Linked DNA regions of Leucothrix mucor DSM 2157. The protein of the gene in region 2 interacts with the protein of the main gene of each other region in a pairwise test. Links are inferred from orthologs where the notes say so. Each region holds a gene or a part of one and is shown on either strand. Other genes may lie near its edges.

Region 1 (3,524 bases), 730 kb from region 2 along the record:
GGGCATGAAACCAAGGTTGGCCTAAAAACTCGAGCACGCGCTCTGATTGCGGGCCACGGTCAACTAAGTCACCCACAGAGAAAAGGCGATCTTGCTCTGTATTAAAACCGACCTGAGCCATTAATTGTTCCAGTGTTTCAAACATGCCATGTAAGTCACCGATAACAAAGTCACGGCCGGCATGATTTTCCGGAAAATATTTAAATAAAGGTACAGGCATAGTTGAAGGGCGCCTTGTTGGTAAGGCTCTGTGAATCAGGTCGCTTAGAATAGCATAAAACCGCTTGATATCACTTATCCCGTAAAGGCTGATTTGGAGTTCAGGTATTCGATTTCGGCATCGCTACTGTCACGCCCAAGAATGGCGTTACGATGTGGGAAGCGACCATAGCGCTCTACAATCTCACGATGGTGTTTGGCAAAGCGAATATTGCCTTCTAATTCGGACGCTTCGAAGCGCTCGACAGATAGGTCCTGATCTTGCATATGCTCGCTATGCATTAGCGGCATATATAAAAAACTGAGTTGTTCTTTGGGTAGTTGCTGATCAAAGCCTTTTTCTATTGCGACTTTGGTCACTTGAACTGCGGCTTGCTCAGTACTGAAACTGGCAGGCTCTCCACGAAACATATTGAGTGGAAATTGATCCAGCACGATACACAAAGCAAGACAACCCTCAGGGCTGTCTTGCCAAGTATCCAGCTGACCATCAGCGGCAGCGCGCCAGAGTGATTCATAATTTTGGGTAATCAACGCGTCGATCTCGGGCGTTGATGAGAACCAATGAGATTTCATCGGTTCGCTATACCAAAATGTCAGAATACTCTCTGGCGTCTGCATGGGATCAACCTTTTTTCTTCGGTGCGTAAATATCCGTACAAGTCCCTTCAGCAACTTCCGCTGCGAAGTTTAAGGTCTCGGATAAGGTTGGGTGAGGGTGAATGGTTAGCCCGATATCGTGAGCATCTGCATTCATCTCAAGCGCCAGTACTGCCTCAGCAATCAGTTCGCCGGCATTGTTGCCCACGATACCGGCGCCGATTAAGTGACCGGTTTCCTTATCAAACAATACCTTGGTCATACCTTCGTTACGGCCACGGCTCAATGAGCGTCCGCTGGCTGCCCAAGGGAATACACCCTTAGTATAGGCAATCCCGTTGGCTTTGCACGACTCTTCACTTTCACCCATCCATGCAATTTCAGGATCGGTATAAGCAACAGAAGGAATAGTGCGAGCATCAAAGTAAGCCTTATGGCCTGCAATAACTTCTGCCGCAACCTTACCTTCGTGAGTGGCTTTGTGTGCCAGCATAGGCTGACCAACAATGTCACCGATCGCAAAGATGTGATCGACATTGGTACGCATCTGCTTGTCCACGCTGATAAAGCCACGCTCATCAACCTGTACGCCGGCTTTGTCTGCATCAATTGCCAAGCCATTCGGGCTACGACCAATTGCCACTAGAACCCGGTCAAAGGTTTCAGTTGCTGGCGCTTTATCACCTTCAAAATGACAGACTAAACCTGCTTCTGTTGGCTCAATGGCGGTCACTTTAGTGTTCAGGTAAATATTTTCATATTTAGCCTTAATGCGCTTTTCCAGTGGGCGAATCAAGTCACGATCCGGTCCCGGAATTAAGCCCGGCGATAATTCAACAACGGTGATCTTGGAGCCCAGTGCATCGTATACCGTGGCCATTTCCAGACCAATGATACCGCCACCAACCACCAGCATACGCTCAGGCACTTCTGCCAATTCCAGCGCGCCAGTGGAGTCGATTACGCGTGGGTCATCCCAAGGAATAAATGGCAACTTAGTGACTCGAGAACCCGCAGCGATAATGCAATTATCAAAGCTGATTACTTGAGAAGCGCCATCTTCATCGACCACGTTAATGGTATTGGCTGAAGTAAATTTACCGTAGCCTTTAACGATCGTGACTTTGCGTTGCTTAGCCAGACCTTTCAAACCACCGGTTAATTTACCCACCACATCATCTTTGTGCGCGCGCAGCTTGTCCAAGTCAATCTCTGGTTCGGAGAACGTCACACCCTGATGCCCAAATTCTGCGGCTTCATTGATGATTTCAGCGGTGTGCAGTAAGGCCTTGGATGGAATACAACCCACATTCAGACACACACCACCGATACTCTCGTAGCGCTCGATCATGATGACATTCTGGCCCAAATCGGCCGCGCGGAATGCTGCGGTGTAGCCGCCCGGGCCGGAGCCCAGAACGACTAACTGTGCATGCTGATCTGATTCACCTGAGAATGTGGCTGCCGTTGGCGCTGGCGCCGCAGCAGGTTCAGCTTTTGGGGCAGGTGCTGGCTCAGCAGCGGCTGCCGGAGCAGGCTCACTAGCCGCTGCAGCGCCAGATTCCAGTTTGAAAATCACACTGCCTTCTGCCACGGTATCGCCAACGTTTACCAATACTTCGGTAATTGTTCCGCTATCCGAGCAAGGGATTTCCATGGAGGCTTTATCAGACTCCACGGTAATCAGTGAATCTTCTGCTGCAACCACGTCACCGACGCCAACCAGTACTTCGATTACTTCTACGCCGTCAAAATCGCCGATATTCGGGACTTTAATTTCAATTTGCTGACTCATGAGATTCTCCTAAACCAGTAAACGGCGCACGTCGCTCAACATGCGGCATAAGTAAGTCGTGAACTGCGCACCAGCAACACCATCAATCACGCGATGGTCATACGATAATGACAATGGCAGGATTTGACGTGGCTGGAAGCTGCTGCCATCCCAGACTGGTGAAGTACGAGTGTTAGAAACACCCAGAATTGCCACTTCAGCGCCATTGATGATTGGCGTGTAAGCCGTTCCACCAATACCACCCAGACTAGAGATAGTGAAACAACCGCCTTGCATTTCAGCAGGCTTCAGTTTCTTGTTGCGCGCTTTACCAGCAAACTCACGAATTTCATTCGACAATTCAACCAAAGTCTTCTTGTCGGCATCCGTGATAACCGGAACCACCAAGCCATCTGGCGTATTCACCGCAATACCAATGTTGAAGTATTGCTTCATCACCAGATTTTCACCGGTTGAATCCAGCGAGCTGTTAAAGCGAGGGAAGGCCTTCATGCTGGCAACTACGGCTTTGATAATGAAAGCCAGCGGCGTAATTTTCACGCCTTCTTTCTCCATTTCCTTAGCCACTTGCTTGCGGAATGCTTCCATCTCGGTGATATCCGCTTCGTCAAATTGCGTGACGTGAGGGATGCTCACCCAGCTTCGATGTAGGTATTCACCAGTCAGCTTGTTGATTTTGCTCAGAGGCTGCGTTTCAATGTCGCCCCATTTGCTGAAATCAATGGCTGGCATTGGCGCAATGCCAAATCCTGAACCACCCGCAGCCGGAGCCGCTTTTGGAGCAGGGGCTGTCATGACGGCTTTCACATGGCTAAAGATATCATCCTTAACAATGCGTTTTTTGCGGCCGCTACCGTTTACCTTGCCTAAGTCAACACCCAGCTCACGCGCTAAGCGGCGAACAGAAGGG
Region 2 (3,636 bases):
ATTTTAGACTGTTGTCCGGCAATGCGCTCAGCAGTTACAACGCCTTCTTCTTCAGCTTTGTGTGCCAGCATTGGGCCACGAACCACATCACCAATGGCGTATACGCCCGGAATGTTAGTTTCCAGATAGTCGTTAACGTTTACACGTCCGCGATCATCCATAGCCAAGCCAACTGATTCATCAGCGATGTTGTCGGTGTTAGGGCGACGGCCAACTGCAACAATTAAGCGATCAACAGTCACTGTCTGGTCGCCATCTTTGTCGCTGTACTCAAGGGTCAACTCGTTATCACCAACAACAGTGTTGTTGAGGCGTGCGCCTAACTTGATATCCAAACCTTGCTGTTTGAATTGCTTGTGAGCCTGCTTAGCAACCTGCTGATCAACCGCACCTAAGAAAGTATCCATCGCTTCCAGTACGACCACTTCGGAGCCAAGACGTCTCCAAACACTGCCCATCTCCAGACCGATAACACCGGCACCGATAACGCCTAAGCGCGCAGGAACAGTTTCCCAGTTCAGTGCACCTTCGTTATCCACAATGCGGTCATCCAGTAACTGCGCAGAAGGGATATTGATTGGGTTTGAACCCGTTGCAATGATTACGTTCTTAGCTGCGAATACTGACTCAGTACCATCGTGAGCGGTAACGCTAACTTTGTTTTCTGCCAGCAGCTTGCCGTGACCTTGCAGCCACTCAATCTTGTTCGCTTTAAACAGCTGAGCGATTCCGCCAGTCAGATCCGACACAATTTTATCTTTGCGTTGAATCATCTTCGGAAGATCCATGCTGACACCAGCAACATTGATTCCGTGGACATCTAAATGATGGCCAGCTTCTTCGTACTTCTCAGAGCTTTCCAGCAGTGCTTTGGATGGGATACAACCAACGTTCAAACAAGTACCACCCAGAGCAGGTGCGCCTTCTTTGTTGATCCACTTATCCACGCAGGCTGTTTTCAAGCCTAGCTGTGCGCAGCGGATGGCAGCAACATAGCCACCAGGTCCACCACCGATCACGATTACATCATAATTATCAGACATGCTTCGTTACCTTTAAACTTCCAACAGAATGCGGTTTGGATCTTCAACCAACTCTTTGATCGTCTTAAGGAACAATACTGCGCCTTTACCATCAATGATTCTATGATCATAAGAAAGAGCGATGTACATCATTGGACGGATAACCATCTCGTCATTCTCTACAACAACACGCTTAACGATGTTGTGCATACCCAGAATCGCACTTTGCGGTGGGTTAATGATTGGCGTAGACAGTAATGAGCCAAATGTTCCACCGTTAGTGATCGTGAATGTTCCACCACTTAGGTCGCTCATTTCCAGCTTGTTATCGCGTGCTTTGTTAGCGTATTCAACGATTGTGGACTCAACGCCCGCCATGCTCATCTTTTCAGTGTTACGCAGGATTGGAACGACCAAGCCACGTGGTGCTGAAACCGCGATTCCAATGTCACAGTAGCTGTGATAAACGATGTCGTCGCCGTCGATAGAGGCATTTACCTCAGGGAAGCGCTGCAGTGCAATACTCGCTGCTTTAACGAACAAAGACATGAAGCCCAGACGTGCGTCGTGAGTCTTTTCAAATTGATCTTTGTACTTAGTACGCATTTCCATCAGCGGCTGCATGTTGACTTCGTTGAAAGTCGTTAGCATGGCTGTAGATTGTGTCGCTTCCAACAGACGCTCTGCAATACGCTTACGCAGACGAGTCATTGGTACACGCTCTTCTACGCGCTCACCAACCGGTGCAGCAGTAGCAGCAGGAGTGGATGCTTTAGATGCGCCAGCAGCGGCAACGTCTTCTTTAAGAACACGGCCGTTTTTGCCGCTTCCGGATACGTCACCAGCAGACAGACCTTTTTCGTCCAGTGCTTTGCGTACCGCAGGGCTAGTTTGGCCAGCGCCAGATGCAGCAGCAGGCTCAGCCGCCGCAGGCGTTGCTTCGGTCGGTGCCGGTGCAGCTTCAGGAGCCGCAGCAACTGCGCCCGCCTTAATTGTTCCCAGTAACTGATCGCTGACAACAGTTGAATCTTCTGCTTCGACAATCGATTCCAGTACACCACTGCTAGGGGCTGGTACTTCCAGAACCACTTTGTCCGTTTCGATCTCTACGAGTGGTTCATCCTGTTCAACAGCATCCCCCGCCTGTTTAAACCATTTCACAACCAGTGCATCAGCAACTGATTCCGGCAATTGTGGGGTTTTGATCTCAACACTCATTTAAGTATATGCTCCTTGAGTAAAGGTAGGATGTTCTATCTCAGTTTCGGATAGTGATTTCAGCAATAGGCCACCAGTAAGCAGGTCGTGAAACTTGTGCTGACGCAGAATAATGGCACGTGATTTCAACGGTCAAAATTATACGCCGGCAAGTTTTGATAACTCACATTTAATCTCAATACTGTGTATCAAACACACTTATGCTTCTGTAATTAACGGTATTATTACTATACTTAATCATCACTATGATTGTTGCTTTTAACGCCGCGAGATATTATCACAGCTACCTAATAATGTGATAGTTTTCGGTATCTGTTTCATAACGGACCGGATTATTTTTAAGCCGGCAATAACGACGCGACGAGGTTTACTTGGAATCAACGCAGAGTCAGAGTGTGAACGTAAAGGAAATCGCCCAGGTCATCCTGGATGCGTTTAACAAGCACTATCGGATTTTTCTGGAGATTACCAAAGGGGCCAGACAGCGTTTTATTGATCAGGATTGGCAAGCCGACCGGGCCGCTTCTCAGCAGCGCATTAATCTATATTCACAACGTGTTGATGAAGCCTGTGATCAGTTAATGCAGCGTTTTAAGCTTGAGCAAATTGATAAGTCACTTTGGAAAGACGTCAAGCTCGCTTATGTCGCATTACTCTATGAGCACCGTCAGCCTGAACTGGCTGAAACCTTCTATAATTCTGTGTTCACTTGGTCTTTTACGCGCCGCTACTACAACAACGATAATATCTTCGTCCGTCCTTCTATTTCCACTCGCTATCTGACCGGTAGTCGACCCGCTTACACCAGCTACTATCCGACTAAAGCCAACCTTCAGGAGACCATCGAGGAGCTACTTGAATGCTTTGATATTGGTCTGCCTTTTGAGGACTTTAAACGGGACTCTTCGAGGCTTGCGGATCAGTTCAAGCATATTCTTAAAACTACTCGTAAGTACTCTGATTCATATCAGATTCAGGTACTGCGTCCTTTGTTGTATCGCAATAAAGCGGCCTACATTGTCGGGCGTGTTTTAACCGGTAGCCGCTACCGCCCATTCGTGATTCCGCTACTGCATAATGAGGATGGTAAAGTCTACGCTGATGCCTTGGTCTCGCATAACCGCGATATCACTAATCTGTTTAGTTTTGCTCGTGCTTATTTTATGGTGGATACGGGAGTACCGTCGGCAATTGTGAATTTCCTACAGCAGATTTTGCCGCATAAGACAGCTGCCGATCTTTACACCTCGATCGGTTTGCAAAAGCAGGGTAAATCAGAGTTTTACCGAGACTTCCTCGATCACCTCCAGCATTCCTCGGATCAATTGGTAATAACCAAGGGAACGCTCGGGATGGTTATGACGGTATTCACATTGCCTTCGTATCCCTTTGTTTT

Evidence for each region. Proteins that work in one complex are often made in the same cells at the same time.
Region 1: the proteins of odhB (region 2) and lpdA interact in binary tests that used the Escherichia coli proteins (3 or more experiments, as listed by UniProt). The link is inferred for Leucothrix mucor DSM 2157 from one-to-one orthologs.

What each region holds. Positions count from the first base shown.
Region 1 is NZ_ATTE01000001.1:1,924,499-1,928,022, reverse strand. What follows is about bases 230-3,102. They hold lpdA (dihydrolipoyl dehydrogenase), read right to left. Parts: upstream 2,615-3,102; coding sequence 845-2,614; downstream 230-844. Other genes in these bases: aceF (dihydrolipoyllysine-residue acetyltransferase), read right to left, coding at 2,624-3,102; LEUMU_RS0108540 (DUF924 family protein), read right to left, coding at 295-840. Outside these bases: LEUMU_RS0108545 (metallophosphoesterase), read right to left, coding at 1-220; more of aceF, read right to left, coding at 3,103-3,524. UniProt on the Escherichia coli protein: Lipoamide dehydrogenase is a component of the glycine cleavage system as well as of the alpha-ketoacid dehydrogenase complexes.
Region 2 is NZ_ATTE01000001.1:1,197,639-1,201,274, forward strand. Bases 149-3,133 are described here. They hold odhB (2-oxoglutarate dehydrogenase complex dihydrolipoyllysine-residue succinyltransferase), read right to left. Parts: upstream 2,241-3,133; coding sequence 1,056-2,240; downstream 149-1,055. Other genes in these bases: lpdA (dihydrolipoyl dehydrogenase), read right to left, coding at 149-1,043; aceK (bifunctional isocitrate dehydrogenase kinase/phosphatase), read left to right, coding at 2,636-3,133. In the rest of the region: more of lpdA, read right to left, coding at 1-148; more of aceK, read left to right, coding at 3,134-3,636. UniProt on the Escherichia coli protein: E2 component of the 2-oxoglutarate dehydrogenase (OGDH) complex which catalyzes the second step in the conversion of 2-oxoglutarate to succinyl-CoA and CO(2).